Regions from separate parts of the Planococcus liqunii genome, predicted to be linked through region 3. Evidence: predicted binding sites of a transcription regulator. Region 3 holds the regulator's gene; each other region holds the start of a gene.
What was found. The regulator LexA, encoded in region 3, represses DNA repair genes until DNA is damaged. The targets are predictions, from matches to a motif close to CGAACATATGTTCG.

Region 1 (10,892 bases), 1.2 Mb from region 3:
ACTGCCGGAAAGCTTCTGCAATCCGCGTTGAAATCGTTGAATCTGCCATGTGTCATCCTCCTCTTTCAGTTCCACTTATAGCCATTGACAAAATTATCGGCCTATTTAAACAGTACCGCAACTTTCAAGTGAGCTCAAGAATAGAAAAAACCGGCATACGCATATGCCGGTTTCCACTTTTAATTATTCAACTGTTAAATAACGCACAAGTACGGTGCCTGTTTTCGTTTCACCGTATACAAGAAGAGGTGCTGCCACCGCTTCTCCGCTTTCTTTTGAAAAACGGATAGACTTTTGCATAAACTGGCCTTGCTCATGTGTGTGCTCAACATCAGAAAGCAGCACATCCATTTTGCCGAGGTTGGAAGAAACTTCTCCTCTTAATGGAAGATGGGACGGAATATAGATTTCCACATTGCCCGCCAATGTTTTGGCTTCCACTTTGCGTGCTTCTGTAGAGCGAGTCGTTATAACCACATTGCCGTTCAACGATTTTGCTTCCGTTGTCTGGATATCGCCGTCAATGTAGATGCGGCCATTCAATGTTTCTGTTTCCATCACTTTTCCTTGCACTTCCTGCACTTGGATTGCTCCGTTAGCTGTTTCCAATTCAGCATCATCAAATTCAACGTTCTTCAAGTCAATTTTGCCGTTGGCCGTTTTGACTTTGATCAATGCCGTATTGATGCGTTTCATGGAAAATCCGCCGTTGAATAAACGCGCTGTGATGTGGTCATATGTCTTTGCCGGCACATACAGCAAGACATTTACTTGAGTGGTTTTCAAATCACTGATGATGCGAAGTTTCTGGTCATCCGCAATGAAGACAAACTTATCCAGGAAATCTTCTTTCGCCTGTTCTTCAGATTCAGCACGATACGCTTTCACGCTGCATTCCGCGCGGATGGTATCATCCTGCGACGGGAAAATTTCAAGCTGGCCATTTGCAATGTCTGTAATGATGTTGCGGATGTCCACATTTTCCTGTCTGAATGTATGCGTGAACTGGAAAGCTTCTCCGAACGGGGAATCGAATTCCATCGTTTTAAGTTTGCCGACCGAGCTTTGCATAAACTGCATCATGCGGTCGCTCAACTGGTTAAAATCTTTTGAAAGGTTTTTCGAAAAGTCCTTTGAAAAATCACGGGATAAATCTTTCGAGAATTTCTTCACCATGTCTTCCGGTCTGAACAAGCCGCGTCTGCCGCGCTTTTCACGGTAATCGTCCCGGCTGTAGTTGCGGGATGACTGGTCGCGGTCTCCTCCGCCGTCTACTGCTTTCAGTAGCTCTACTGCTTCTCTTGCCGTAATGGTGCCATTTTCCACCATGTCCAAAATGCGTTCTTTTTCACTTTGCATGTATTGCGGCCTCCTCTTCGTCGGTTAGATGACTAGCCAGGCAGCAGTGTGATTCCCTTTTCGAAAGGAATCTTGGCAGCTGCCCTGCTAAGCAAAAAATCAACTGAATGTTCTTCTTAATCATACGTTTAGTGATGCAAAAGGTTTCATTTCGCTACTTTTTTCTTGCGTGTCGCTTTCTTGACTTGCGCTCCCATGCGGGCACGATCTCGTTCCAAAATTGGGCCCAGGTATTTGCCCGTGTAAGAGCCTTTGACGTTGGCGATGTCTTCCGGTGTTCCGGTAGCAAGAATGGTACCGCCTTGGTCTCCGCCTTCCGGCCCGAGGTCGATGATGTAATCCGCCGTTTTGATGACATCCAGGTTGTGCTCGATGGTCAATACGGTATCGCCATTATCCACCAGGCGCTGAAGCACAAGAAGCAGGCGTGAAATATCATCCGCATGAAGCCCAGTTGTCGGTTCGTCCAATATATAGAAGGATTTGCCGTTCGAGCGTTTATGCAATTCGGAAGCAAGTTTCACCCGCTGCGCTTCACCCCCGGACAAAGTCGTAGCCGGCTGCCCCAATGTGACATAGCCTAATCCCACATCCACAATCGTCTTTAATTTGCGGTGGATTTTCGGATGGTTCTCAAAAAACTGGGAAGCGGCTTCGGCAGTCATTTCCAATACATCTGAAATGCTCTTGTCTTTGTACTTCACTTCCAGGGTTTCCCGGTTATAGCGTTTGCCATGGCAGACTTCGCATGGAACGTAAACATCCGGCAGGAAATGCATTTCTATTTTTATAATACCATCTCCACGGCATGCTTCACAGCGTCCGCCCTTGACGTTGAAACTGAAACGCCCTTTTTTATAGCCGCGCACTTTCGCTTCGTTCGTCGATGCATAGACATCGCGGATATCGTCGAATACACCGGTATAAGTAGCAGGATTGGACCGCGGCGTCCGGCCGATCGGCGATTGGTCAATATCAATCACTTTTTCAAGTTCGTCAATGCCTTCAATCGAATCGTGCTTGCCGGGTTTTATCCGTGCCCGGTTCAATTTGCTGGCGAGCGATTTGTAGAGGATTTCATTGATCAACGTACTTTTCCCCGATCCGGATACGCCTGTGACCGCTACGAACATGCCCAGTGGGATATCCACGCTTACTTTTTTCAAGTTGTTTTCGTTTGCGCCGCGGATGGAAATTGCGCGGCCGTCCGACTGTCTTCGCTCTGCAGGCAGCGGAATGAATTTTGTTCCGTTCAAATATTGGCCCGTTAAGGACTTTTTGTTTTTCATCACTTTCTCAGGAGTACCGGCCGCAATGATTTCACCGCCGTGCACTCCGGCTCCTGGCCCGATATCAATCAAGTAATCGGCTGCCAGCATCGTATCTTCATCGTGTTCTACAACAATCAAGGTATTTCCTAAATCGCGCATGTCTTTCAGCGCACCGATCAACCGGTCGTTGTCCCGCTGATGCAGGCCGATGGATGGCTCATCCAAGATGTATAAGACACCTGTCAGCCTTGAACCGATTTGCGTCGCCAGGCGGATCCGCTGCGCTTCGCCGCCAGACAATGTACCGGAAGCCCGGTTTAAAGTTAAATAATCGAGCCCGACGTTGATCAGGAAACTGACCCGTTCACGGATTTCCCGGACGATGGCACTTGCAATTTGTGCGTCTTTTTCCGACAATACCAGATTCTCGAAAAACTCATCCGCTTCAACAATTGAAAACTCGGAAACCAGGCCAATATGCAAATCATTCACTTTCACTGCGAGTGATTCCGGTTTTAACCGATGGCCTTTACAAGCAGGGCAAGGCTGTTCGCCCATGTATTTTTCCATTTGTTCGCGGGTCCAATCCGAAGATGTTTCCCGGAAGCGCCGGTCGACATTGGTCATGACGCCTTCAAAATGGATGTGGTTGTCGCGGATTTGTCCGTAGTCGTTTTCGTAGCGGAAACGGATTTTGTCATGGCCGGAGCCGTGAAGCAAAATCTGAATGTGTTCTTCCGGCAATTCGCTGACGGGCACTGTCATGTCAATTTTGTAATGGTTGCAGACGGCTTTCAGCATCTGCGGATAATATTGCGAACTTGTCGGTTTCCACGGAGCAAGTGCATCGTTTTCCAATGAAACGCTCCAGTCCGGAATCACAAGGTCCGGATCCACTTCCAGTTTATGGCCAAGCCCATCGCATTCCGGGCAGGCGCCAAACGGCGAGTTGAACGAGAACATGCGCGGCTCCAGTTCACCGATGGAAAATCCGCAAATTGGGCAGGCGTGGTGCTCGCTGAACAACAGCTCTTCCTGTTCCATGACATCGACCAACACCCGGCCATCCGCAATGCGCAGCGCAGATTCCAGGGAATCGCTGAGGCGTGTGGCAATGCCTTCTTTCATAATGACGCGGTCAATGACCACTTCAATCGAATGTTTTTTGTTTTTATCCAAGTTGATGTCATCATCCAGGTCAACCAAATCGCCATTGACCCGCACACGTACATATCCCTGTTTTTTAATGTCTTCCAGCAATTTTGCATGAGTGCCTTTTCTTCCTGAAACGACCGGTGCTAAAATCTGCATTTTGGTCCGCTCCGGATATTCCAGCAGACGGTCCACCATCTGTTCAATGGTTTGGGATGAAATTTCAATGCCGTGATTCGGGCAGATCGGCTTTCCGATTCGCGCATACATTAAACGCATATAATCATAAATCTCGGTTACGGTAGCTACTGTCGAACGCGGATTTTTGCTCGTCGTCTTCTGGTCAATGGAAATCGCCGGCGACAAACCTTCAATCGAGTCGACATCCGGCTTGTCCATTTGCCCTAAAAACTGGCGGGCATAAGAAGACAGCGACTCCACATATCTTCGCTGCCCTTCCGCGTAAATCGTATCAAATGCCAAAGAAGATTTCCCTGAACCGGAAAGGCCCGTCATAACCACAAGCTGATCCCGTGGAATGACGACATCAATGTTTTTTAAATTATGCGCACGCGCGCCTTGGATTCGTATTTCCTGATTTTTCAAGCTTTATCACCCTTCCGCTTTCAATTCCAGCACTGTATCTCGCAGTTCGGCTGCCCGTTCGAAATCGAGCGCTTTGGCTGCTTCTTTCATTTCTGTTTCCAGTAAAGTAATCAATTTCACGCGATCTTCTTTTTTGAGCTTCTTGCCGGCTGCCGCTTTTGAAACGTATTCTTCCGTCTCTTCTGCTGCGACCGTGGCCCGGATCACATCCCGGATTTTCTTTTCGATTGTAATTGGCGTAATGCCATGTTTTTCATTGTAAGCGGCCTGTATCGTGCGCCGGCGTGTCGTTTCATCAATCGCTTTTTGCATCGAGTCGGTCATTTTATCGGCGTACATGATGACATGGCCGTTGGAATTCCGCGCCGCACGCCCCATCGTTTGAATAAGCGAGCGTTCTGACCGCAAGAAGCCTTCCTTGTCGGCATCAAGGATGGTGACAAGAGAAACTTCCGGAATGTCCAGCCCTTCCCGAAGCAAGTTGATGCCGACAAGCACATCGTAAACACCCATCCGCAATTCACGGATAATTTCGATTCGCTCCAGTGTCTTGATCTCCGAGTGCAGGTAATTGACTTTAATCCCTGCTTCTTTCAAATAAGCCGTCAGGTCTTCGGACATTTTCTTCGTTAATGTTGTTACGAGCACCCGTTCATTTCTTTCCGTGCGCTGGCGGATTTCATCCATTAAGTCATCGATCTGGCCTTCGATCGGACGCACTTCAATGGTCGGATCCAACAGTCCGGTCGGCCGGATAATCTGTTCCACCATTTCCGGTGTATGTTCCAATTCATATGGCCCCGGCGTTGCGGAAACAAAAACGGCCTGATGGATATGCTTTTCAAATTCATCGAATGTCAGCGGCCGGTTGTCCATCGCTGAAGGCAGGCGGAAACCATGGTCGACCAACACTTTCTTGCGTGCCTGGTCACCGTTGAACATGCCGCGGACCTGCGGCAGCGTGACATGGCTTTCATCGACTACCAGCAGGAAATCTTCCGGGAAGTAATCGATGAGCGTGTAAGGCTGGGCGCCTGGAGGGCGCAGCGTCAAGTGGCGGGAATAGTTTTCGATGCCTGAGCAAAAGCCCATTTCCCGCATCATTTCCAAATCGTAGCGTGTGCGCTGTTCAAGGCGCTGCGCTTCAAGCAGTTTATCTTCTGCACGCATTTCTTTTAAGCGTTCTTCCAGTTCCGCTTCAATATTTTCAATGGCTTTCACCATTTTTTCTTCTCGGGTAACGAAGTGGGATGCCGGGAAGATCGCGACATGTTCCCGCTCGCCGATAATTTCACCGGTCAACGCATCCACTTCACGGATCCGATCGATTTCATCTCCAAAAAACTCAACACGCAGACAGCGTTCATCGCGTGATGCCGGAAAAATTTCCACTACGTCTCCGCGAACGCGGAAAGTTCCGCGGATGAAGTTGATGTCGTTTCGCTCATACTGGACATCCACCAATTTCCGCAGCAGCTGATTGCGTTCGATTTCCATTCCTTTCCGGAGAGAAACGACAAGCTCCCGGTACTCTTTAGGAGAACCGAGGCCGTAAATGCAGGATACGGAAGCAATGACAATGACATCATCCCGCTCAAACAACGAACTTGTCGCGGAGTGGCGAAGTTTGTCGATTTCATCGTTGATGCTTGCATCTTTTTCTATATACGTATCTGATTGGGGCACGTAAGCTTCCGGCTGATAGTAATCGTAATAACTGACAAAATATTCAACCGCGTTATCCGGAAAGAATTCCTTGAATTCACTGTAAAGCTGCCCTGCCAATGTTTTGTTGTGCGCCATGACGAGCGTCGGCTTTTTCACTTGCTGAATGACATTCGACATGGTGTAAGTTTTCCCTGTACCTGTTGCACCGAGCAAAGTCTGGCAACGCTTGCCATTAATGATGCCTTGTGTAAGTTCTGCTATGGCTGCAGGCTGATCTCCTGCCGGCTCATAAGGTGCCTGGAGTTTAAATTCCTGTTTCATCTTAACGTCCTCCCGTTTGTTTCGCTGTCCCTATTTTATCATATGCCCTAAAAATCCCCTAACAAAAAGCGAACGTATGTTTTTTGAGGCATCTTTTTTGAAGCAAAATAAAAAAACCGCCCCTTAAGGGCGGTTTTGATTTTTATTCATCTTCGCACTTTAAAGCCTGCAATTGGGCTGAATAAGTGGCAAATGCTTCACGGTCGTTGTTGTCCAGGGCTTGGTCGATAAGCGTCATGAGCTGTTCTTCCTGCTGTGAGCGGTGTACATGCTTCAAGAATAGATCCAGATAAATATCGTTCAGCAGTTTTTCCGCTTCAGTGATTTTCTTCGTTTGAGCCATCGCTTTCATGAAGTCAGCATAAGAATAATAGTTTTCCATTCTTCATCACCCCGAATGCTTTTCATTAGTATACATGATAAAGCTATCAACAATCAATTGTTTTTTGAAAATTCTAATGAAATAGAAAAAATTTTATTTTTGAAATAAAAACAATTGAAAATCTTCCATTTATTGTTACAATAATATTTGTATAGTAAATTTGGGGGGTATAGCATAATGGGTAAAAGGAATCATCAGCCCTCTTCTTATACGGTGTGCAGCAATACATACGCACTTTTGCCGTATATAGACGGCAATCGCAGCTGGACACGTGTTATTGAAGATCGAAGCGAGTTTGTCGTAGAAGAGTCCGTTTACAAAACAGTCAGTTCTTCATGCAGTTTTTATAGGGGTTCACTGGAGAGCGCGACTCTCTATTCCCAAAAAGCAGTCCGCGTCAAACACAAGCCGCCCATTATTATCGGGGAGTATTATGGCAATCCGCTTCTCTTCTTCCCTACGCATTCTCCGAAAAACAAAGAATCAGTGTGGCTCAATTTTGACGCCGTCGAATTGGTGGAAAGCGATGACAGCGGAAAAGGCAGCATTGTGTATTTAAGCAATGGCGTAACCGTTCCTCTCGATGTATCTCCGATCGCTTTAAGGAATCAGCATTCCTTTGCTGGATCGTTGCGCCGTTATTTTAAAAATGCACAGCAGGTTCATCAACACCAAATGGTCTATTTGACAAAGCGCCGATATCCCCCTAGAAGACAACATCCTCTCGATTAAGTTTTCCAGTTGAAACGGCAAAAAAGCAGGCAGAAGCCGAGGTATTCCATCGGCTTCTTTTTTATGCCTGCTTTTTTGCAAGCTCTCTTCTCCTACCAGATTTGCCGATTGGACATCGCTAAATACACACGCAGCAATTCTTCCACCCGGTTGCGCAAGCGCAAGTTCAAATAACGCCGGTGGTCCTCGTAGCCGCCGTGGTAAAAGACGTACTCGGTAAATGTATCATCTCCAATTCCCCTGATCATTTTCATGTGGTGCTTGCGCATATGGATCTTCGTTTCCTGCAGCTCTTTTTGGACAAGCTTGATTGCGTTGTCCACCAGTTCAATGTATGGCCGCTTCAACTTAAAAGTTCCTTTTTCGAATAAAGACCGGTCGCGTTCGAGGATGATAAGCACCATTGGCAAATAAATAGCTTTCTCAAAATGGACAACTTCCTCTTGTGAGATCAACGGCATGTTTTACACCTCCTCAAAAAGGGAACGTTTGTTCTTATTTTTAATTCTACCCTGAAATGGCCAAATTGCAAGACTTGCCAAAAAAAATCTGCGCCCGGTAAGGCACAGATTTTTCGTTCTTATTTGATTGAGCGATAAGTCCACAGCGATCCGGCAAAAAACACACCGGAGACCCAGATGAGCGGTTCATGAGAAAACCAGACGGCTGTTGAGATACCGAAAAACGACAAAATCGTGAAAATGCCGGCAAACATGCGGCTCTGCAAGTCCCGCTGATGCTCCCGTTCACGGCCATCCCGGTTTTCCAGGTAATGGCGCAGCCGTTCCGGTTCTTCCAGGTAATTGATTACTTTCTGCGGGAACACGCGCAAAGGCCCTGATGCGTTCAGCACCCAGCGGAGAACATCGGCACGGCCGAATACACGCTTTTCTTCCTGCTGGGAAGATGCCCATTCGATGACGCGCGGCCGTGCCAGCGCCAGCAAATCGATTCCCGGGTCAAGCACGTTCAGCACCCCGACAAAAATGGAGGCTGCCCGGCCAAAAAAAGCAAACTCAGCCGGCAGCTGGACAGGCTGGGTGCGCACAATATTCTGCATGTCTTTGAACAGCCGTTCCACTACGAAGCTGTCCATCTGCATCAATTCGTTCGATTCATAGGCGGCGACTAAGCGTGCGATGGTATCGGCCAGCAGCTCGCGGTCGGCCTGCGGCAGCAGAAAGCGCAATTCTTCAAGCGCATCAATCACTTGATCATAATTCTTGAAGATAATGCCTTCGGCAATCCGCAGCACTGCCTGAGAATCCTTTTTCGTGATGGTGCCAGTCATGCCAAAATCGATCAGCACAATCGTGCCGTCCGGTTTCAGCAACACATTGCCCCCGTGCGGATCTGCATGGAACTGACCGCCGTAAAGGACTTGCTCAAGAAACAGGATGAACAAACGCTCGGCAATTTCATGGCGGTCGAGTTCGTTCTTTTCAATAAAGGCCAAATCCGTGATGCGTGCTCCTTCGATCCATTCCATCGCCAGTACACGGCAGGTCGAGATTTCATCAAAATAAACCGGGAAGCGAATGCCTTGCATTTCGGAAAAACGGTCTGCGAACGATCGCCCGCTTTGCAGTTCCTGAAGGAAATTCAGTTCGGCACCGATGGTCTCGGTCATTTCCCGGAACAATTGATTGAAATTGATTTGCTTTGAAAGCGGCGTAAAGGTCTTCATAAACCAGATAACGATGCGCATCGCCTGAAAATCTGCCCGCAGCAGCCGGTCGGTTCCCGGACGTTGGACTTTCAGCGCAACAATCGTGCCGTCTTTCAATACACCCTTATATACTTCTCCAATGGAAGCCGAAGCTACAGCACTTGCCGACAGCTCAGACAAATAACTGGTATACGGGGAATTCCATTCCGATTCAAGCACCGAAACAATTTTTTCCCGCGCCACTGATGGCACCCGGTCAGTCAGCCCTTCCAGTTCCTCCAAAAAAGACGGCGGCATGATATCAGCCCGGGTGGACAAGAACTGCCCCATTTTAATCATCAGACCACCCAGTTTTAAGGCGAGTGTCTTGTATTGCTTCGCTTGCTTGGTAACCAGCCGGTTCCACTTTTCCTCAACAATCGGATTCCACCTGCCGCGGTACCGGCGCTGAAAAAGCGTCGCCTGCGTATAAAATTTAATAGCCATATAAACAATTCGATAAATGCGGATAAACGTGATACGGTTCATACAGAAATCCCCTCTCTGCGCTTTATTATAGAGCGGGTTGGCGGAATAGTCCAAAAAATGGTATGTTTTTAATGGATGGAATGATACTAAGGGGGATGGAAATGGACACAATTCATTACGAACAACACGGCAATCTGGCATTTGTCACCTTGAACCGGCCGGATTCCATGAATGCTTTCAATTATGACATGCTAGCCGAGCTTGGCCAGGTGGTCGAAGCAATCCGCATCAATCCGGATATCCGCGTCGTGATCTTCACCGGCGCCGGCGAAAAAGCGTTTAGCGTTGGAGCCGATTTGAAAGAACGCAAAACGCTCACTGAACAACATGTGAAGCGCAATATCTTTAAAATCGGAGAAGTCTTTACCACGATTGAAAATTTGCCGCAGCCGACAATTGCCATGATGAACGGTTTTGCCTTCGGGGGCGGTATGGAACTGGCGCTGGCCTGCGATTTCCGCATCATTACAGATGATACACTGCTCGGTTTGACCGAAACCAGCCTGGCCATTATTCCGGGAGCCGGCGGCACACAGCGGCTGCCGCGTTTAATCGGAGAATCCAAAGCAATGGAATTGATTTTGACGGCACGCCGCTTAAAGTCGGCTGAAGCTTTGGCATACGGGCTTGTCACCAAAGTGGCGCCGCGCGCTGAACTGGTGGACGTCACCGCCCAATTCGCCGATATGATGCTGTCCAATGGACCGATTGCTCTGCAGCAGGCGAAATTTGCCATCAAGAATGGCATGAATGCAGACTTGCAGACGGGCTTGAATATCGAACGCAAAGCTTACGAGCTGACCATTCCGACTGAAGATCGGGTCGAGGCCCTTATGGCGTTCAGCGAAAAACGGAAACCTGTTTTTAAAGGCAAATAAGTGCGAGTCACAAAACAAACGAAGAAGGAGCGCCTCCTAGAGCCGCTCCTTCTTTTTCTATGCATTTAAAAATCCGCCAATCAGGTTATATGGACTATTAAAAATAAAATTAATATAAAATTAAATATTTTCTAGTCAGAAATGACTAACCTTTGCGATGATTGGGTATTTCTTTTAGTAACGTCTACAAATCAGAGGACTCTATTGTTTATATCGGAACAACTATACGCAGGAGGTGACATATGGCCGTACTTGAGCGAAGCACTCCTTTAAAAATCCCTGTCTGGACGCTTGGTATTTTGAATGTCTTGGACGGCATGCTGACT
Region 2 (10,892 bases), 160 kb from region 3:
TGCTGTACATGTAGTACCGCCCGGCGGCGGAGAGATGCAATTTACAATTCCACTTTCGGAAGACTCTTTTTATCGGCCAATTCCAGGCGACTACTTAAACTTTCGGGAAGATGAAGGACTTTGCGCTTTTTACGTCCTAAATGTTCATCATTATTACGAAAAACTGGACGCGAGCCGTTATATGGCAGAAAACATCGTGATAGAAGCTGAACCTGTGAAGTTGCCGGACGGCATCGGCTCTGAATCCCATCAGAAGCTGTGTACAACACTAAAGGCAAACCGAAATTACCCGAACCTTGGCACTTAGTTCAAAAATTAAAGCAATTGGACGAAAGCGAGGAATGAAAATGGGAGACGGGAAAACTATCCCAGGGACTATCCTGTCCGCTGATCTAACAGTCACTCGCACGGAACAAGTAAGGGACTTTTACGAACAAGTTGTCGGTTGGCAGCATACCGGATTGAGCATGGGGAGTTACGATGATTATGTCATGGCGCGTGCTGACGGAGAGCCGGTGGCAGGAATCTGTCATCCAGAAGGAGAAAATGCAGCGTTGCCGCCGGTTTGGCTCGTTTACTTCTCGGTTGAAAATTTGCAAGCGAGTCTCGAAGCATGTAGAAAGTTGGGCGGCAAAGTCCATTATGAACCGAAAGCTCCGATCGGCCCGAACAGTTATGCAGTGATTGAATATCCGCAAGGGGCATATTGTGCAATTGCACAAATATAGTTTGCAAGCAGATCGGCCATACAATAGAGTGAGATATTAAAAAGAAGCAGTGCAGAGCCATTTACGGCTTTGCACAGCTTTTATGGTTGAACGACCAGTTCAGGACTGTGCACAAGAAGCTTAGGCCTGGCTTGCCTCATCCCTGAACTGGTCGTCGATTAATGAAGGATGATCCAAGTAATAATCGATATTCGAGTGCAAAGGCTTTAACATATCAATGCGATTGATTTTTAAATGGTCTCCGTTCCAAGTCAGGTGCTTTTCCAAAATCCGCTGCTTGAGCCGTTTGTTTTTTGCCCAGCGCCGCGCAGTTAAATTGCTTTTTTTGCTCAAAAGATATATTTCTACATCCTGTACTGTATCCACGGATTTCAACTCCTTCTCTATAGTAAATCTGTTTATACGCATGCCTATAGAAACGAAATTTAATTCAGGTCACCGTTTCACTAATAGTAGTATGTGAATTAGCAATTTACAAGATATCCTCTCCCGGATATTACAATTAAGGAAGGCGGTTGTGCCAGTTTAGCCATAAAACATTCAAATATTGAAAAGCAAAGTGAATGTGCAGCTTTTGCAACCACTGGTTAACGAAGGAAAGTCAGGGTGGAAGAATAGATCGGAGATCAGAAGATATGTGCTGAAAAGGAGGAAAAGTCCACCCGTAAACGGAGGAAAATAAAAAATCCCTTGAAGGGACTTTATTTTAAGATTTGTGATTGTAAAAATTGAAAAATTCTTGAAGTGAGCTGAAAATTTCCCCTGCCTGAAAAGAGAATAAAGAAATGGCTGAGAGTGAGAAAAACAAAACGGGAATCAATCGGACTAAATGCATATACCTTCCTCCTTCGTGACTGAATGTGAAAAATATACTCCTATTGCCCGGCATCATCAAGCCAAAATGGTTTGTTTCCAATAATTTTAGCCACTGAATGAGGATAAATGTCATAAAACCTACACTGAAAAGAGGGAACCTTTTAGAAGGGCTGGTAAGCGGTGGGAAATGGCTGACAGATGCAAAGCTTGAGGCGCGCCGTTCAGTAGAGCCATGCAGAGAAAAGGACTTCTGCCGCTGAAACCGAAGGGGAAATTAGCATTATTTCGCTTTTTTTAATGAATAATATATTAGTCATCATAAACAATTCAATTATATTTGTACTTTTCTAATACTTCATGATATAGTAATAGAACAAACGTTCTTAGCTCTTCATGAAGGAGGAATTACCATGGTATTGACAAGAAAAATCGAAAAAAGCGATTATGCCAATGGACAAGAACATATGCAGGGGCTGAAGCTGACTAGACATATAAATAAATTGAGCCAATGGTTCGAAGAAGAGAACATTGAGAACAAAACGGAAATAGGTGATTGGGATTCGCAAATGATTCAAGCGGAAATCGAAGAAGCTATGGAGCGCAATTGCACCATCAGAATGAAATCCTGGAAAGACCACGAATATCAGTACCACGTCGGTACTGTTAAACGAATGGATACCGCCACAAAGTCCATCTATTACGACGATCCGTTCGGGATTAAACGATTGCCATTGGATGAGATAGTAGGGGTCATGATTGTCAATTGAACCAACGGGCTGATTGATGAACGTTTTTAACGTGCCATGGCTTTTTTCTACAGCAAGTCGGCTTGACACGGACCAGGCAAAAATGCAGGAATTTACTCTTTCGCTAAAACGGATAAAGGCAACCATTCATATACCGGCAGAAGCGAAAAACTATGAAAGCGTATAGGTCTTGGGTTAGAATAGTAAGGAGAAAACGCTATTCACCCAGCGAAAAAGAGACTATACGAAAGTAGGGAAACCATGAACGCATATGATGAGTACATGAAAGGCATTGTTGTCCCAATGCGCCAAGAACTAACAACGAACGGTTTTAAAGAATTAATGACTGCTGAAGAAGTAAACGAGCATATGGCTGAAGCGCAAGGAACCAGCCTGGTTGTCATCAACTCGGTCTGCGGCTGTTCAGCAGGTTTGGCTCGTCCAGCAGTGATCGAAGCTTTGCAGGCAACTGCTTTGAAACCGGATCACTTAGTGACGGTTTTTGCTGGGCAGGACAAAGAAGCGACGGCTCAAATGCGCAGTTATTTTGAAGAAATCCCGCCTTCTTCGCCTTCGATTGCGGTCTTGAAAGACGGGCAGCTGGCATATTTTATCCCCCGTGAACAAATTGAAGACCATGATGTAGAACATATCCGGGATCACTTGACTCAAGTGCTGGAGCAGGTATCGGCGCAGTGAAGACCATTGTAACGACAGCATACCGGCCGAACGGCAAAACTGACCGGATGGCAGCTCAAGCGGCAGAAGATCTTTCCATTCCGTTTGTGCTCCGGAAAAAACGTTCGATCGAAAAAATCCATGCGGAAGAATGCGCGGATGTGCTGGTAGCAGCAAAAGAACGACTCGAATTTTACCCATTGGGCAAAACCGAGCCGTTCTTTTTTCATCCCAATTCAGCGGCATTCCGGACAAAACGCCCGATTGAAGAAGATCCGCTTGTTGCTGTTTCCAAGCTGGAAGCGGGAGATGTGTTTTTCGATTGCACACTTGGCATGGCATCAGACGCCATCGTTGCGGCCTACCGGGTTGGCAGCGAAGGCAAAGTCATCGGTTGTGAAAGCCATCCGGTACTTGCCTATGTCATTGAACAAGGATTGGGCCGGTACGAGGAGATGCCGCATTTGCATGAGGCCATGAAACGGATCGAGGTCGCTTCAAAGAATTCAGTGGAACTGCTGAAAAGCTTGCCGGATGATTCCGTGGATGTAGTGTATATGGATCCGATGTTTACCGAAGAAATTACCGAAGCTTCGAATTTCACGCCGCTGCGGGGAACGGCAGACGAGGGCCAACTGTCCGGCGAATGGGTAAAGGAAGCGGTTCGGGCAGCACGCAAAAGCGTAGTCCTGAAAGCGCATTTCCGCTCGGCTGATTTTGAAAAGTACGGATTTGCCAGAAGGGTGAGGCCGAATACGAAATTCCATTACGGGCTGATTGACTGCCGAACGCCGTAAATGCGGCCAACGCCGCTTCAGATGATAAGCTTAAACCAATATTGCGGGATAATAAAAAAAGGCAGCCCGAGGGCTGCCTTTTTTGTTTTCCAGCGAACTGGAAGAAGTCTTCAGTCTGTGAAGCTCAATGAAGCTAAATATCCAAGCAAAAATAATAGTCCAATACCGATAAGCAATGAAGCATCCATGAAAAAATCCTCCTTTTTCAAAAAAACAGAGCTAAATGATTACTATTATTGTACAATGAATTTCAAGAAGATGAAACCTTTACACACGAAATTCGTATAAATTACAAAACGTGTTAATAAATTGTTCAAAATTGAGGGTGATAGGGATGAAGAAGTGGTGGCAAAAGTCTTTGATGATTGCAGTTGCTGTTTTGACCTTGGGAGTGATTACCCCCAACCATCTGATTTGGGAAACTTTATTAGATGAAAAAGCGCACAGCAATTCGCATGCATCGACTGGCAATGACAAACAATACAGCTTTGACTGGATCGATCCGAGTGAACTTTATTACGATACCCATCCTTCAATCCTGGATACCGTTCATAAAGCGGCCGAAGAACAGGCATACTTGAAATTCGGAACGAAAATCGGACCGGTCATCCAAGATGAATTTGAGACGGCTATTTTGCCGAATATCCAGCGGGCAATCGATTTGCACTTTGCCGGCATGGATACTGAAACTTTACGCAAGCTGGCAATCTCCGAAAAACCTTCCGGCGATTATTCGGAAAAGATTTTTCACATTTACGACACAGAAACTTCAAAAGATGCCATCCGCTTTCATGTAAGAACCGAGAAAAAACCGCTCGAAGGCTTTTTCTTTAACTTCCATTACCATGTGGCGGAAGACAATTTCCAAAAGCACATTGCCCTTGGGGATATTTACTGGTCTAAAAACACACCGCCTAAATGGCTTTCGTAAAAGCAGGAATGTTCAATATTGGCAGCTTCTTAAAACCGTTACATTTGTAACGGTTTTTTTTGTGTGTTTTTGTTATGATAAACATAATAATGGAGGCGAATAAAAATGAAACAATACTTAGAATTATGCCAGCATATCTTACATAATGGCGCGAAAAAGGAAGATCGGACCGGTACAGGCACCTTGAGTGTGTTCGGCCACCAGATGCGCTTTGACTTAAATGAGGGCTTTCCATTGATGACCACGAAAAAAACGGCGTTTCGCTTGATCGTTTCGGAATTGCTTTGGTTTATCAAAGGCGATACAAACGTGAAAACTTTATTGGAAGAAAACAATCACATTTGGGATGAATGGGCGTTTGCCCAGTGGGTGGAAAGCGATGAATACGAAGGGCCGGACATGGCCGATTTCGGAAGACGGTCGCAGAAAGATCCCGAATTTGCCGAACGTTATAAAGAGCAAATGGCGCTGTTCCAAGAAAAGATTTTGACTGAAGACGGATTCGCTGAAAAATACGGGGATCTTGGGCCGGTTTACGGCAAGCAATGGCGTTCTTGGGCGAAAACCGACGGCGGCACGATCGACCAGCTGAAAAATGTCATCGAATCGATCAAAAAGAACCCGGATTCACGGCGCCACCTGGTGACGGCCTGGAACCCGGAGTTTATCGACGACATGGCGCTTCCGCCATGCCACATCATGTTCCAGTTTTATGTCGCAGACGGCAAGTTATCCTGCCAATTATATCAGCGCAGCGCCGATGTCTTTTTGGGCGTGCCGTTCAATATAGCGTCCTACGCTTTGTTGACGCATTTGATTGCCCGCGAATGCGGTCTTGAAGTGGGCGATTTTGTCCACACAACAGGAGATACGCATTTGTATGCGAACCACATTGACCAAGTGACGGAACAGTTATCCAGAGAACCAAGAAAATTGCCGACCGTGAAAATCAATGAAGACGTGGCGTCGATTTTTGATTTGGAGCTGGCAGACATTACGATTGAGGGCTATGACCCGCATCCGCGCATCAAAGCGCCTGTTGCAGTTTAAGGGGGAATTTACATGATTTCACTAATGGTGGCACACGATCCAAACCGGGTAATTGGCAAAGACAATCAGTTGCCTTGGCATATTCCGGAAGACCTGGCTTATTTCAAAAAACACACCATCGGCAAAGGAATTGTGATGGGGCGCAATACGTACGAATCGATCGGGCGTCCGCTGCCGAAGCGGCGCAATATCGTGGTGACCCGCAACCCGGAATACCGGGCAGACGGAATCGACGTCGTCCATACTTTGGATGAGGCGGTCCGGCTCGCGGAAGAACAGCATGAAGAAGTGATGGTCATCGGCGGAGAACAAATCTTCCGGACCATCCTCCCGCAAGCAGACCGCCTATATATCACACTCATCAAACAGGAATTTGACGGAGATACATTCTTTCCGGAATACGGTCCGGAATGGACAGCCGTTTCTGAATCGGAAGAGCAGGTTTCGGGCGATATCCGCTTTGTTTACTTGGTGCTGGAACGGGAAAACCGCCATGTATAAATCTCTCCGGACGTTCTCGTTTTTATTCGGCTATTTGCCGGTTGCAGCAATGAATTTGAAAAAGTTTCAAGCCCAAAAAGCGCATTTGAGCAAGCAGGATTACGATGCCCTTATCCATACGGAACCCCAAAAATGGGCGAAAGGCATCATGGGCCGGACAAAAAGCCGTGTAGAAACGAGCGGGCTTGACTATTTACCGGAAGGTGCGGCGCTTCTTGTAGCCAATCACGAAGGCAATTTTGACATCCCGGTTCTGCTTTCGGAAATTCCGAAGCCGTTTGGGTTTATTTCCAAAAAAGAAGTAAAAAAACTGCCAATCATTCCGGTATATATGGAAGACATGAATTGTGTATTTTTGGACCGGACGGACCGGAAAAGCGCTTATAAATCGATAGCTGACACGGTCGGAAAGTTGAAAGATGGCCATTCCATCCTGATTTTCCCCGAAGGCACCCGTTCAAAAGGCGAAGGAGTGACCGATTTCAAATCCGGTTTTATCCGCATTGCCAAAGATGCAGGGGTGCCGATTGTGCCGGTTGCCATTCACGGCACATCCGAGATTATGGAAAAAAACAGCAACCAGATTCGGCCCGGGCATGTCACCATCGGAGTGCTTGAGCCAATTTCTGCTGAAGAAATTGAAAAAATGGACGCCAAGCAACTGATTGAAAAAGTCAAAACGACAATTGAAACAGAAGTCCAGGCGATGGCGCAAAGGAAAACAGATCTCCAGTAGATCTGTTTTTCCAACCTGTTCAACGTTTCAGGTCTTTCCATTATAGGAATATAAGAAATAAGGAGAGTGAAGAAATGCCGAAAATTCATATCGTAACGGATTCTACTTCGGAATTGAATCCGGAAGCCATTAAACAATATGATTTGCATGTTGTTCCATTAAACATCCAAATCGGCGGAAAAACCTATCTTGACCGTGTGGACTTGGAACCAAAAGCGTTTCTGGAATTGATGGAAAACAGTCCGGAATTGCCGAAAAGTTCGCAGCCGGCACCGGGCATTTTTAAAGAATTATACGACCGCCTGGGCCAAAACGGTGATCAAGTGCTGTCCATCCATATGACAGGCGGCATGAGTGGTACCGTGGAATCTGCACGCACAGCAGCCGAGCTTACGGATACAGACGTGACGGTCGTCGATTCCCGTTACATTTCACATGCACTTGCTTTCCAAGTGTTGGAAGCAGCAGATATGGCGAGAGAAGGGAAAACGATGGAAGAGATTGTTTCTCGGCTGGACCATATACGTAAAAACACCAAACTTTATGTCATTTTGGATACGCTTGATAATATGGTAAAGGGCGGCCGCATCGGAAAAGGGCGGGCATTGGTCGGTTCTTTCCTGAAAATCAAGCCGATTGCATCATTGGACGGCGGCGAATATACACCTGTGGCAAAAGCCCGCAGCTACAAGCAAGTCGTCCAGTATTTGATGAACGACTTTAAAGAGCGGACGCAGGGAAAGCAAGTTAAAGGAATCGGTATTGCCCATGCAGAAGGTTTTAATATGGCCAACCCGCTGATACAAGATCTGGAAGCAGCAGGATTTACAGATATCAAAATGGACTACACGACACCGGTCATTTCAACACATACAGGAGTCGGGGCATTCGCCTTTATGTTTTATACAGAGTAAGCCATTCCTAAAGCAAAGGGGGAGATAAACTTGAAACGCATCCTGTTCATCGTAGTTTTGGCACTGTTTGTATTAGCGGGATGCAGTTCAACTTTCATCTTTGGCAATGACGAAGCGGAACCGCGCATCCCGGTTGCCTTTACAGAATATCGAGTGCCTCCTAACTTTGTCCCTCAAGCATTGATCATTACCGCTCTTGGGGATTCGCTGTCGCAAGGAGTCGGCGACACGGAAAACCGGGGCGGCTATGTCGGCAGGTTGGCAAGTGAAATCAGTGATTGGCCAGGTGTTCGGGGAGCGATTGTGGAAAATACAGCAAAAAGGGGCCGAAGAAGCGATCAGCTGCTTGCCATGTTCCAAAAAGGGCAATTGACTGGCCCGTTGACAGAAGCAGATTATGTCGTCATGACGATTGGCGGCAATGACATTATGCGGATTGTTAAACGGGACTTGTTTTCGTTGAATGTCGACGCGTTTACTGAAGAATTGGAAGTATACGAAACTCGATACGAAAACATCTACGCTTCCATCCGGTCCATTAATCCGACCGTCCCCATTATTGCCATCGGCGTTTATAACCCGTTTTCTCTGATTACCGATGAGGTGGAGGAATTTGATCAAATCATCTCCGACTACAATGAATCGATGCGGAAAATTACAGAAGCGGATCCGCTGGCATGTTATGTGCCGGTAAGCGATTTGTTTGTCGGCAATGACAACTTGGTGTACCATACGGATTTTTTCCATCCAAACAGCAAAGGATATGACTTAATGACAGACAGGATTCTTGAACGCATGGAAGAATGCGGGTTGAGTTTTCAGGAATAGGAAGTGATGATGATGAAAGTCTGGCGCTTGGCCTTTTTTGTCTTGCTGGGATTAAACCTTCTTGCACTTCTGGCATTTATTATTTTTCTTACCACTCCAGCGAAAGGCCATTCCTTGGAAAGCGCAAGTTCAGTAGAAGCGTTGAATGGCAATTCAGTCGTGCTGAATGTGACAAAAGCGGATTTTGAAGGAATTGCCAACACGTATATCCAACAGGAAATGGCCAATTCGCCGATTCCACTGACTTTAGCGGTAAACGGCGATGTCAGCCTATCGACGGAAATTGAAGTCTTTTCAGTGCCATTGCCGATCCTGCTCCGGTTTGATCCGTTAGTGCAGGAAGACGGCAATTTATTGCTGGTCCAAAAATCAGTGGAAGTTGGCATGCTGGATATTCCACCCGAATCTGCGTTAAAATTATTACGGGATTCGGTGAATCTTCCCAAATTTATGGATGTTTTGCCAGCAGAAGAACAAGTGCTGCTGAAACTGACGGAAATTCCGCTGGATGGCGGCATTTCGGTTCAGGCAACTTCGTTCAATTTAGAGGAAGATGATATCCGGTTGCGCGTTACCATTCAGCAATAAGAACGGAGTGATGGGATGAAGACAGAAAAAGCGACATTTGCAGGCGGCTGTTTTTGGTGCATGGTCAAGCCATTCGATTCATATGAAGGCATTGAATCGGTGGTCAGCGGTTACACAGGCGGACACGTAGAAAATCCGACTTATGAACAAGTATGTTCCGAGACAACGGGCCATTACGAAGCGGTCCAGATTACATTCCAGCCGGACGTTTTTCCATATGAGAAATTGCTGGAGGTATTTTGGAGCCAAATTGATCCGACCGATGCAGGGGGCCAGTTTTTCGACCGCGGCCAGTCTTACCAAACGGCTATTTTCTACCATTCCGAAGAGCAGCGGATCGCTGCAGAACAATCCAAGCACGATTTGGAGAATTCAGGAAAGTTCTCCAAACCGATTGCGACGAAAATTTTGGAAGCCAAGCCGTTTTATTTGGCGGAGGGTTACCATCAGGATTATTATAAGAAAAACCCTGCCCATTATAACCGCTATTCCGTAGGGTCTGGACGGGCAGGATTTATCGAAAAAAATTGGGGTGGACAAGCATGAAGGAAGAACTAAAAGCAAAATTGACGCCGATGCAATACCACGTCACACAGGAAAACGGCACCGAGCCGCCTTTCCAAGGGGAATACGACCAGCATTTTGAAGAAGGCATTTATGTCGACATCGTGTCCGGCAAACCGTTATTCAGTTCAAAAGACAAATTCGATGCCCATTGCGGGTGGCCTTCCTTTGCCAAACCGCTTGAAGGCAGTGAAATTAAAGAAAGCTTTGATACAAGCCATGGCATGAGAAGAACGGAAGTACGCAGCGCGGCTGCAGATTCGCATTTGGGGCATTTGTTCCCGGATGGCCCTTCCTCTTTAGGCGGCTTGCGTTATTGCATCAACTCCGCGGCTTTGCGTTTTGTGCCCAAAGACCAACTGGAGGCAGAAGGTTACTCCGAATACAAACAGTTGTTTGAATAACTGAAAACCCGGACAGCTGTCCGGGTTTTTTATTTCGAAAGGTTCCATGCGCAGGGGTCTGGCAAAAAAAGTATGCTTTAACCGCTGGACGGCTGCTCGCGCATTCTTAATTGCACAACAAAGGGAGGAAGAAAATGAAACGTTCTTTTTATCAGTTTGCTTTGAAATACCGGGGGAAAGTCCGGCCGGATGATTTTTCCCGGTTTGCGGATGCTATGTTCCTGGATCATTCTTTTCCGAAGAGCTCGGAAGATTTTGAAGACCTTTCCCGTTATATCGAAGAAAAAGCTCATCCGGTCATGAAAGCCTCCACTTTCGATGCCATGTGGGAAGAATATACAGCACTTTAAGGCAATGCGTTGCACTTGCCGCTAAAAAACAGTATGATAAGAACGACTAAAATTAAAGTGAGGTTTTATGATGAGCGTCCATATTAATGCAAAAAAAGGCGATATCGCTGATACGATTTTACTTCCTGGAGATCCGCTTCGTGCAAAATACATTGCCGAAACATTCCTTGAAGATGCTGTACTTTACAACGAAGTGCGCAACATGTTTGGCTACACAGGTACATACAAAGGAAAACGCATTTCAGTTCAAGGAACAGGAAT
Region 3 (10,892 bases):
CGGCTTAACTTATGAACATGTGAAAATTGCTGTCTTAAATTCAGTGGAGACCTTAAAAAACAGCGGATTGCTGTAAGCTTAGTCCCGCATTTTACGATGCGGGATTTTTAATGTGTCAGGTTATCTTACATGGTGTTGACAGATAAACTGACATGACTTATACTGAGAGAGTAGTAATAAGTGAAAAGGGTGAAAAAAATGACGAATCGGGTTCGCCGGACCATGCCGCTTCTTCCAATCAGCATTGTCATGCAGCTGACGGAACTCACAGCGCGCCAAATCCGTTACTATGAAGAGCACGAGCTGATCAGCCCTGCCCGAACAGAGGGAAATAAGCGCATGTTTTCGTTAAATGACGTGGATACCCTGCTGGAGATCAAAGATTATTTGGATCAAGGCTTGAATATGGCCGGCATCAAGAAAATTTTTTCCATGAACGTTCAGCCAAAAGTTGAACAAGCTAATCCGAAAACAATCAGCGATGCTGAATTGCGCCAGATTATGCGGGAAGAATTCATGAGCTTAAAGGCTTATGACAGAGGCGGTCATCGCCAGGGGGATTTATCCCGTTTCTTCCATTGAGACGGGTTACATAAAACTTATAGGAGAGTGAAGAGAACATGGGCAAGTACACGAAGGAAGACATTAAACGATTAGTGAAAGAAGAAGAAGTAAACTTTATCCGACTGCAATTCACCGACATCCTCGGAATCATTAAAAACGTTGAAATTCCGACGTCCCAATTGGACAAAGCACTCGATAATAAAATGATGTTCGACGGTTCTTCCATCGATGGATTTGTGCGCATCGAAGAATCGGATATGTACTTATTCCCGGATTTGGATACTTGGGTCGTCTTCCCTTGGATCACCGGGAAAGGGAAAGTCGCGCGTTTGATCTGCGACATTTACCGTGCGGATGGTACGCCGTTTGAAGGCGATCCACGCAATAACTTAAAACGTGTACTTAAAGAAATGGAAGAGCTGGGCTTCACGCATTTCAACCTTGGGCCGGAACCGGAATTCTTCCTGTTCAAATTGGACGCGAGCGGGGAACCTTCGCTTGAACTGAACGACAACGGCGGATATTTTGACTTGGCTCCTATGGACCTTGGCGAAAACTGCCGCCGCGACATCGTTTTGGAATTGGAAGAGATGGGCTTTGAAATTGAAGCTTCCCATCATGAAGTAGCTCCAGGCCAGCACGAAATCGACTTTAAATATGCTGCTGCCTTGAAAGCATGTGATGATATTCAGACGTTCAAATTGGTCGTTAAGACGATTGCGCGTAAACACGGATTGCATGCTACATTTATGCCGAAGCCATTATTCGGTGTGAGCGGATCAGGGATGCACATGAACGTTTCCCTTTTCAAAGGAAACGAAAATGCGTTCCTTGACGAAGACGGCGAAATGAAATTAAGCGAAACAGCTTACCAGTTCTTAGCGGGGATTCTTGAGCACGCCCAAGGCTTTACGGCAATTACAAATCCTACAGTCAACTCGTATAAACGATTGGTGCCAGGATATGAAGCGCCTTGCTATGTGGCTTGGTCGGGGCAAAACCGCAGTCCGTTGATTCGCGTTCCGGCTTCACGCGGTTTGTCGACGCGTGTAGAAGTGCGTTCAGTAGATCCAGCAGCCAATCCGTATCTGGCAATGGCGGCTCTTTTAGCAGCTGGCCTTGATGGCATCAAGAACAAAATGACGCCGCCGAAAGCGGTTGACCGCAACATCTATGCAATGAACCGGAAAGAACGCGAAGCTGTTGGCATCCAAGACCTTCCGCCGACATTGTATGCCGCACTACAAGAACTGCAAAGCGACGAAGTGATGAAGAAAGCTCTTGGCGAGCACATCCTCAATAACTTTGTTGAAGCAAAAGAAATTGAGTGGGACATGTTCCGCATTGCCGTACACCCATGGGAGCGCGAGCAATACTTGAAGATGTATTAATAGATGGACCGTTGGAGCTTTTAAGCTTCAACGGTTTTTTTATTTCTTTATATTCTTGATCATGCTTGCCAACCTTAGAAAGATCGCAAGCTACATGTTATACTGATGCCAATAAGTCAGTATACGCAGGAGGCACAATATGAAAAAGATATCTCTGGCATTTCTAATAGCAAGCGGCATGTTGCTCAGCGGCTGTTCGGCGCTTGAAGGGGTCAACAATACTTTGAATTACGCCACGGAAGCTTCCGAATACGCAAACGAGGCCACAGCTTTTGGCAAGGAAGTCCCGGATCTGGCAAAAAGAGCGGTCAATGACGAGCAGGCTGCAAAAGAACTGGAGACAAAGCTGGAAGAAATGAAAACAAATATCGAAGAATTCAATGAGCTGGAAGCCCCTGAAATCGGGGCAGACCTGCACCAGCAAGTAGTGGACCAAAACAAACGCGCAGTGGAAGGCATCGACTTGTATTTGGAGAACATAGAAGGCGGCAAACTCAATTCAGAAGTGCTGAAGAATAACCAGGCGTTCCAATCTCTTCAGGAAATTACCAGCATCATTGAACAAATCAAAAATTTAGGCAATTAAATAGAGCATTTTCAGAACCGAACTGCCAGCAGACCAATGCTGGCTTTTTTAGATACGTATAAGCTGCTGACTTTTTCCGAAATAGTGAAAATCGCTGAAATTCGTTGGTTTTTAAAGGATTCAAGCAGATGATTGAAGAAAGTTTAAAGAGGAGGTGAGACCGTGAAAAAATTTGTGATCCAGTATTTTTTGGAAAAAGGGCTGACAGTTGAAAGAACGGTAGAAGCGGAGTCGAGGGAAAACGTCGCTGCAATGGCTCTTTCTGAAAATATTGTCCAATTTGAAGATGTCTTTGGCGAATTGAATATTTTTAATAAAACCGACATTAAATTAGTGAAAATCAAAAATTACACGGAACCGGTGACCACTTCGAGAAGAGGGGGTTAAAAAAGCTGCATATCGGGTATGAATAAAAGTACCCTTTTAATATGTTAATAACTCGTACTGAATTTTCTGTGGCATATGTGCCAGGAGGATTTTGTGGGGGTGATTAAATGAAAAAGATACAAGGGATAAAAAATCTGCTGGAATATTTGGAAACAGTGGGTTACCCAATGACCGAAGAGCGGGTGCAGCACTTTATGGCCCAACGAAAGATTCCGCATAGCCAGGCATATGGAGACATGATCTTTTTCGATTCAAACCATATTGATTGGTGGATAGCTGAGCAGCGGAAACTGAAGAACGAAAATTAAGTGAGCTTTGACCCTCAACACCCTGAAACTGGATCCTTTTCTAGAAAAGAGTCCAGGTTCAGGGTATTGTCTATTTTAGAGACTGTAACTTTTTTGCTGGAGTAGCGTCTTAATAGCAAAGATAAATTGGAGGATTCATAGATGAAAATATTGAAAGTCTTAATTGTACTGCTCGTTGTGTTTTCTTTAGGCGCCGTTGCTGTGTATTATTTCGGAACAAATATGGCTTCGGAGAAAATAGTAGATGAGGCAACTGAACAAATGGAAAGCAGCGGGAAACTGGATGAAGTTAAGGAATATGTAGAAAGCGATCCTGAGCTATCCGGGTATATCGAAGAGGCAAAAGCAGCAGATGAAAGTTCATTGCCCTTTAATACAACAGGACAGGCGACTCGGGTACTAGTTCAAAAAGTTGGCATGACTGAACTGAATACGATACGAAATGGTGTCCAAAGCGGCACCATGACGCCACAGGAAGCCGTGCAGAAACTGGAAGGCAAACTGACGGAGGAAGAAATGCTGGCCCTGAAAGTTATTGCCTATAAAGAAATATATAATCAGCAATAGCCTGCCGGTATGTTACACTGAAGGAAGCGTCTTAAAGCAATAACAGAGGAGGTCACCAAATGAAAACATTTCAAGTGGAATTTTATTTCGACCAAGGCAACACGATTGTTCTTTCTGTACAAGCTGTAGACAAAGAATCTGCTTTAGCCAAAATCCCTTCAAACGGAACATATGATGTGACGGATGAAGCAAGCAAAAAAATTTACCGGATCACGATTAATCTTGTAAAATATATCGTTGTCAATGAATCTTGATAAAACAAGCATCGCTCTCGCAGCGCATGCTTGTTTTATAGCCAAAAAATGGGATAGAAAACAAAGGGGGAATCGCAGCATTGGAATTCAAAGGCTCAAGTGTATATGACCAAACTGATTTTTTATCGAATTATTTAAAACGCAGAGGGCGGCAAGAAAGCCCGAACAATGCAATTGAAAAGCCGATCATTTTCGAACTGTTAGGAGATGTGAGCGGGAAGCGCATCCTGGATTTGGGTTGTGGAGATGCCGCTTTCGGGCGTGAACTGATGGCTGCAGGAGCAGTATCCTATGAAGGAGTCGAGGGATCTGAAGCCATGGCCTTATTGGCGAAGGAAACCTTAAAAGAGACCTCTGGCACTCTTTTTCAAGGGACAATGGAAGAATACCCTTTTCCAAAGGGAAGGTTTGATGTAGTGACGTCCCGCTTTGCCATACACTATATAGAAGATGTCGAAACATTATTTGCCAAAGTGTACGCAAGCTTAAACGAACAAGGCCATTTCCTGTTCAGTGTTCAGCATCCTTTGACGACTTCGTCATTTGAAAGCAAGCAAGCCGGTGAAAGAAGAGAAAACTGGCTGGTCGATGACTATTTTATCCAAGGTGAACGAAAAGAACCTTGGATTGATAAAATCGTCGTCAAACACCACCGGACAATTGAAACTTATTTTACAGCTTTGACAGGAGCCGGTTTTAAAGTGAAAGCTTTGCGTGAAGGGGAACCCGACCGCCAATCGTTCACCAGCGAGGAAGAGTATCAGCGGCGCCGGCGCATCCCGGTCATGCTGGTGTTTTCGTGTGAAAAATAAAAAGCACAAAGTCATTCCAAATGAAAAAACGCTGAGAAAAAAATCTCAGCGTTTTTTCGTTTGGGCCATCATGGTTCTTGCATAGGTTAACAAGAAACAATCTTTTTTAATGAATTTGGCGGTAGACGCCGACGACTTTGCCCAAAATGGAGACTTGGTCTACGATAATCGGATCCATCGAGGAGTTTTCAGGCTGCAAACGGAAGTAGCCTTCTTCGCGGAAAAAGCGTTTGACGGTTGCTTCGTCATCAGCAGTCATTGCGACAACAATGTCGCCATTGTTTGCGGACTGCTGCTGGCGTACAACAACGTAGTCCCCGTTCAGGATGCCTGCTTCGATCATACTTTCACCCATAATTTCCAGCATGAAGATATGGTCTTCTTCCGTGCCGTAGCTTTGCGGCAATGGGAAGTATTCTTCCACGTTTTCAATAGCCGTAATTGGCAAGCCTGCCGTAACTTTACCGATCAAAGGCACATGCAATACAGGATTTTTTTCGATTAACGCATCGTCTGTGCTGATAATTTCAATCGCTCTTGGTTTTGTCGGGTCGCGCCGGATTAAGCCTTTGCTTTCCAATCTTGCCAAATGGCCATGGACAGTCGAACTTGATGCCAAGCCAACTGCTTCTCCAATTTCACGTACGGAAGGCGGATAGCCTTTTGCCCGAACTTCGTCTTTTATGAAAGTTAAAATATCTTCTTGGCGCTTCGATACTTTTTTCAACAGTTTCACCTCTTTTTAGTTGTTCAGTTATGTTTTTCTACCCATAGTATATCAACTTGGGCTTTGAAATGCAAACATAGGTTCGAATTTATTTGTTGACAAAAACACTTGTTCGCATTAACATAAGAACATATATTCCGAACACACATTCCTAGGAGGCGGTTCATATGACAATTATCCAAAAACATTCTTATTTTACTGCATTATTTACATTGATTCTTATATTTTCGATTTTTACCGTGGTGAACCACAATAACGAAGAAGCTCAAATGAGCCATGTGCAAATTGAAGAAGGCGATACTTTATGGACATTAGCGGAATCTTTCAGCGGTGAAACTCCCCATCAGCAGTGGATAGACGAAATTATGAAGGAAAACGGTTTAACTACTTCGAAAATCGTCGCCGGTCAATCGATTAAGATTCCCAGTGATCGACTAAAATATGCCCCAGATGAAACCATCAAGCTGGCAGGTGATGCAGAATGAAAAAGACTGCGTTAATCTATTGCCGAGTCAGTACCACGAAAGACACTCAAGAAACTTCGCTCGAAAGACAAGAAGAAGAATTGCTGAAATTTGCATTTGAACAATCGTATATCGTTGACCAAATTTTTTCCGATCAGCATAGCGGCTATGAAATGGACCGGGAAGGTCTGCTCGAAATGCTGAATTGCATCAAGACTGAAAAAATCGATGCGGTCTTTGTCCAGGACGAAACCCGTCTTGGGCGAGGCCATGCCCGCATTGCTCTTTTGCATGTCATGAAAAAATACGGAGTTGAAGTGTATACCTTATCCGACCGGGGTCCAATCGCGTTAAACGATATGGACGATATGGTGCTGGAAATTTTAGCGATTGTAGAAGAATATCAACGGAAAATACATAATGCCAAAATCAAGCGCGGCATGAAGCGCGCAGTCGAAAATGGCTATAAACCTGAAAAAAACTTGAAAGGCAAAGGCAATCCGGAAGGCCGGGAACGCCTTGATTTGCCGATTGACCAAATTGTCAGCCTGAAAGAAAACGGATTGACTTTCCATGAGATTGCGATCACCTTGCAAGGGTTTGGCTACAAGGCCAGCAAAGCAACCGTCCATCGGCGCTATAAAGAATTTGAACAGATGAAACAGGGCTAATATATTGCAGAAATGCCTCTTCTTTTGTACGATATGAAAGAAGAAAGGTGGTATTTGATGTTATCTCCAGATAAATTAAAGCGAATCAACGAATTATCGCGTAAATCGAAAACTGCTGGCTTGTCAGTTGAAGAAGCAAAAGAGCAATCTTCCTTGCGGGAAGAATATTTGCAGGTTTTCCGCAAAACGATGCGCGGAACAATTGAAAACGTAAAAGTGATCGATCCGAACGGCGACGATGTAACGCCTGACAAAATTAAAAATATCCGCGAGAATAAGTATTTAAATTAATACTTATTCTTTTTTTATTTGTATTCTTTTCTATTGTTGACTACACTAGAAAGGGATGAAATTTTGTATTAGAGAGGATGTTTTTTTATGTCAAACCATGCAGATCAACTTGCAGTGACTACGATTCGCACACTTTCCATAGATGCTATCGAAAAAGCTAATTCGGGCCACCCTGGATTGCCAATGGGCGCTGCTCCTATGGCTTACACTTTATGGACTAAACACATGCACCATAACCCGAGCAATCCGGACTGGTTCAACCGCGACCGTTTTGTGTTATCGGCTGGACACGGATCGATGCTTCTATATAGCTTGCTTCACTTAAGCGGATATGGCTTGTCATTGGACGAAATCAAAAACTTCCGCCAATGGGATTCCAAAACACCTGGACACCCTGAATACCACCACACGAAAGGTGTAGAAGCCACTACGGGCCCGCTTGGACAAGGGATTGGGATGGCAGTCGGAATGGCGATGGCAGAACGCCATTTAGCAGCTACATACAATAAAGAAAACCTGGACATCGTTGACCACCACACATTCGCTTTATGCGGAGACGGGGATTTGATGGAAGGTGTTGCTGGTGAAGCGATCTCACTTGCCGGCCATTTGAAATTGAACAAATTGGTTGTCCTTTATGACAGCAACGACATTTCGCTTGATGGCGACTTGAGCATGAGTTTCTCGGAAGACATTCAAAAACGTTTCGAGTCTTATGGCTGGAACTACTTGCGTGTAAACGACGGCAACGAGCTGGACGATTTGTCTGAAAAAATTGCTCAGGCTAAACAGTCATCCGACAAACCGACAATCATTGAAGTGAAAACCGTAATCGGCTACGGAGCTCCAAACAAATCCGGTAAAGCAGATGCGCACGGTGCACCACTTGGCGAAGACGAAATGAAACTGGCTAAAGAATACTACAAGTGGACATTTGATCAGGACTTCCACGTTCCTGAAGAAGTCTATGAAACATTCAAACAAGCAACAGATGAGCTTGGCGGCAAAGCGGAAGCAGCTTGGAACGAGCTTTACAAACAGTACGAATCCGAGCATCCGGAACTTGCGGCTCAACTTCAAAAAGCGATCAAAGGTGAACTTCCTGAAAACTTCGATGCGGAATTCCCGACTTATGAAGTTGGCAAGAAGCAAGCGACGCGTGCGTCTTCTGGCGATATGGTCAATGCCATTGCCAAAGCGGTTCCTTCGTTCTTCGGAGGCAGTGCGGACCTTGCAGGATCTAACAAAACCAACATCAAAGGCGGAGGCGACTTTGACGCTGAAAACCCAGCCGGACGCAATATCTGGTTTGGAGTACGTGAATTTGCGATGGGTACTGCGTTAAACGGCATGGCGCTTCACGGCGGCCTTCATGTATTCGGCGGCACGTTCTTCGTATTCAGCGACTACGTACGCCCAGCCATCCGTTTGGCGGCACTGATGGGACTTCCAGTAACATTTGTATTTACACACGACAGCGTAGCGGTCGGGGAAGATGGACCGACTCACGAGCCGGTTGAACATCTTGCGTCACTTCGTGCAATGCCGAATTTGAGCGTTGTCCGTCCAGCAGATGCAAACGAAACAAAAGCAGCTTGGAAGTTGGCATTGACTGCAAAAACAACTCCAACTTTGCTTGTTCTTTCCCGCCAGGACTTGCCAGTGCTTGAGCATTCAGGCGAGCTTTCAGAAAGCGGCGTGGAAAAAGGTGCGTATGTGGTTTCTCCTGCAGAAAACCCGCAAGCATTGCTTCTTGCGACTGGATCTGAAGTCAGCCTTGCTGTAGCAGCACAGAAGCAATTGGCTGAAGAAGGAATTTCGGTTTCTGTTGTATCGATGCCTTCTTGGGACCGTTTCGAGAAACAAGACAAAGAATACAAACAGTCCGTCATTCCAAAAACAGTGAAAAAACGTTTGGCGATCGAAATGGGATCATCATTCGGCTGGGAACGCTACACTGGCGATGAAGGCGATATCCTTTCCATCGACCGCTTCGGTGCAAGTGCACCGGGCGAGCGCATCATGAAAGAATTCGGCTTTACTCCAGAAAACGTGGTCAACAAAGTCAAGAATTTGATCAACGAACAATAATATGACAGAAAAGCGGAAGCGGAAGATTGCTTCCGCTTTTATTATTTTCATCTTATGGTCACAGGAACGGATTTATAGTATAATCCATTGTGGTGCACTACTTATTTACGCAACACGAAGGAGGTAACAAGAATGGATACATGGATTTGGATCTTAATCGTAATCGTGGCTTTACTCGCAGGTGTTGCACTTGGATTCTATATCGCTCGCCGATACATGATGAAATATTTGCAAGACAATCCACCAATCAATGAAGAAATGCTGCGAATCATGATGATGCAAATGGGACAAAAACCGTCTCAGAAAAAAATCAACCAAATGATGGCTCAAATGAATAAAGCGTCAACTAAACCTGGAAAACCAGCTAAAAAATAAGAAGCACTCACATAGAGTGCTTTTTTTCATGGCCAAAATTGAGTGCGCAAAGGCATTTGGCGGATTGAATGGCGCCCAACGTTTCAATGGAGCGCCAAACAGGTAAAAGGAGACTGAAAGAACTTCAGAAATGGGAGGGAACAGTATGCCTGAACAAGAAGAGTTCGTCTTTTACATGCCGGTGATTGAAAAAGAAGACAGCAAAGAACAAGAAAGTTTCAATACGGCAGGAGCGGGGAAAGTGCTGCCGGTGTCAATGGACCAAATCAATGAGATGGTGAAGGGCTTGTCGGATTACAGTCTGGATACGATCGAACTGCATGTAAAAGGAGTGGCCAGAACCGGACCGGTCGTGGAATTTTTCATTGGCGCAGAAGCCGAAGCCGGACTGAAGTTGGTGCTGAATAAAAAGAAATAAAGCAGGTATGAAAAAAAGCACTCTCAATGAGTGCTTTTTTGCGTTTCGGACGACAACAGCCCATTTTCCATTAAAAAATCTGCGACCGTTGCTTCGTATTCTTCCGGATTCTTGTTGAATGACTGGGCGTGTGCCCCTTCGTCGAACACTTTGAGTGCTTTGGGACCGTTCTTCAGCTCATACATTTCCCGCGACATTTCCGGCAAAACGAACTCATCATTGAGGCTATGGATGAACAGAACCGGCTTTTTAATAGTCGGGACCGCATCAATCGGGGACACCGTACTGATGGAATAGCCGTCCCGCAGTTTCATGAACACGGCCGCCAGTTTCAAAGCAAGTGAAGTGCGCAGCGGCGTAGTCGTTTTCATGACATGCAGGATTTGCTTGGAAATATCCGAATAGGCGCAATCGGCAATGTAAAAAGCCGCGTTGTCTTCCATGCCGGCATAGAGGAGCGTTGTCGCCGCTCCCATCGATTCTCCGTGTATGCCGAATACCAAGTCAGGGCCGGCGTGCAGTTTCAGCGCTTCAACGACTGCTTTTAAGTCCAGTTTTTCGTAATGGCCAAAGCTGGTGGTTTTTCCTCCGGTGTCACCGTGGCGGCGATGGTCGTATACGACAGAATTAAAGCCGAGCCGTTCAAACATACGGGCATATTTAAACGAGTTCACTTTTGTTTCAGTAACGCCGTGGCAGATAATGACATAACGATTCGTGTTGTGCGGCTCCAGAAAAATCGCTTTGATGGGATAGCCGTTTTCCGATTCGATCCATCGTTCGCTTTTTTTGACCTTGGCATACCAGACTTCGTCGTAGCGTTTAGCAGTAGTTTCCCGCTCTAAAATGAGGCTTTCGTCTTTTTTCTTCACGTACATCAACCGGTTGCTGGTGGCAATGCCGACTCCCGCAACAGCGACAGCAAGCCCGCTTGACACAATGGCTGAAACTTGCCAAAAACGTTTGTTCATATCCCGTTGCTCCTC

Region 1: uvrB (excinuclease ABC subunit UvrB) is a predicted target of LexA. The motif match lies at 6,447-6,460, and genes of this name have one in related genera.
Region 2: QWY22_RS11495 (YolD-like family protein) is a predicted target of LexA. The motif match lies at 1,915-1,928, and genes of this name have one in related genera.

The regions. Positions count from the first base shown of each region.
Region 1 covers NZ_CP129238.1:1,189,982-1,200,873, reverse strand. Annotated here, with positions in the region: gene QWY22_RS05985 (M20/M25/M40 family metallo-hydrolase) at 1-49, opposite strand, end outside; gene QWY22_RS05980 (DUF4097 family beta strand repeat-containing protein) at 184-1,359, opposite strand; gene uvrA (excinuclease ABC subunit UvrA) at 1,506-4,388, opposite strand; gene uvrB (excinuclease ABC subunit UvrB) at 4,395-6,377, opposite strand; gene QWY22_RS05965 (IDEAL domain-containing protein) at 6,520-6,759, opposite strand; gene QWY22_RS05960 (competence protein ComK) at 6,937-7,491, shown strand; gene QWY22_RS05955 (YhjD family protein) at 7,584-7,952, opposite strand; gene QWY22_RS05950 (ABC1 kinase family protein) at 8,072-9,688, opposite strand; gene QWY22_RS05945 (enoyl-CoA hydratase-related protein) at 9,790-10,566, shown strand; gene QWY22_RS05940 (DUF5658 family protein) at 10,809-10,892, shown strand, end outside.
Region 2 covers NZ_CP129238.1:2,264,441-2,275,332, reverse strand. Annotated here, with positions in the region: gene QWY22_RS11510 (hypothetical protein) at 1-307, shown strand, start outside; gene QWY22_RS11505 (VOC family protein) at 348-728, shown strand; gene QWY22_RS11500 (hypothetical protein) at 849-1,094, opposite strand; gene QWY22_RS11495 (YolD-like family protein) at 1,955-2,311, shown strand; gene QWY22_RS11490 (BrxA/BrxB family bacilliredoxin) at 2,552-2,989, shown strand; gene QWY22_RS11485 (class I SAM-dependent methyltransferase) at 2,986-3,765, shown strand; gene QWY22_RS11480 (YpjP family protein) at 4,100-4,696, shown strand; gene QWY22_RS11475 (thymidylate synthase) at 4,802-5,746, shown strand; gene QWY22_RS11470 (dihydrofolate reductase) at 5,759-6,247, shown strand; gene QWY22_RS11465 (lysophospholipid acyltransferase family protein) at 6,240-6,983, shown strand; gene QWY22_RS11460 (DegV family protein) at 7,058-7,897, shown strand; gene QWY22_RS11455 (GDSL-type esterase/lipase family protein) at 7,928-8,725, shown strand; gene QWY22_RS11450 (YpmS family protein) at 8,738-9,313, shown strand; gene msrA (peptide-methionine (S)-S-oxide reductase MsrA) at 9,329-9,859, shown strand; gene msrB (peptide-methionine (R)-S-oxide reductase MsrB) at 9,856-10,281, shown strand; gene QWY22_RS11435 (YozE family protein) at 10,416-10,631, shown strand; gene deoD (purine-nucleoside phosphorylase) at 10,702-10,892, shown strand, end outside.
Region 3 covers NZ_CP129238.1:2,424,994-2,435,885, reverse strand. Annotated here, with positions in the region: gene QWY22_RS12390 (methionine gamma-lyase family protein) at 1-76, shown strand, start outside; gene QWY22_RS12385 (MerR family transcriptional regulator) at 199-582, shown strand; gene glnA (type I glutamate--ammonia ligase) at 621-1,955, shown strand; gene QWY22_RS12375 (DUF6376 family protein) at 2,095-2,541, shown strand; gene QWY22_RS12370 (hypothetical protein) at 2,704-2,928, shown strand; gene QWY22_RS12365 (hypothetical protein) at 3,036-3,236, shown strand; gene QWY22_RS12360 (hypothetical protein) at 3,378-3,803, shown strand; gene QWY22_RS12355 (hypothetical protein) at 3,863-4,057, shown strand; gene QWY22_RS12350 (class I SAM-dependent methyltransferase) at 4,138-4,869, shown strand; gene lexA (transcriptional repressor LexA) at 4,976-5,596, opposite strand; gene yneA (cell division suppressor protein YneA) at 5,764-6,081, shown strand; gene QWY22_RS12335 (YneB family resolvase-like protein) at 6,078-6,731, shown strand; gene QWY22_RS12330 (DUF896 domain-containing protein) at 6,789-7,022, shown strand; gene tkt (transketolase) at 7,110-9,113, shown strand; gene QWY22_RS12320 (YneF family protein) at 9,246-9,488, shown strand; gene QWY22_RS12315 (hypothetical protein) at 9,634-9,906, shown strand; gene QWY22_RS12310 (alpha/beta hydrolase) at 9,930-10,877, opposite strand.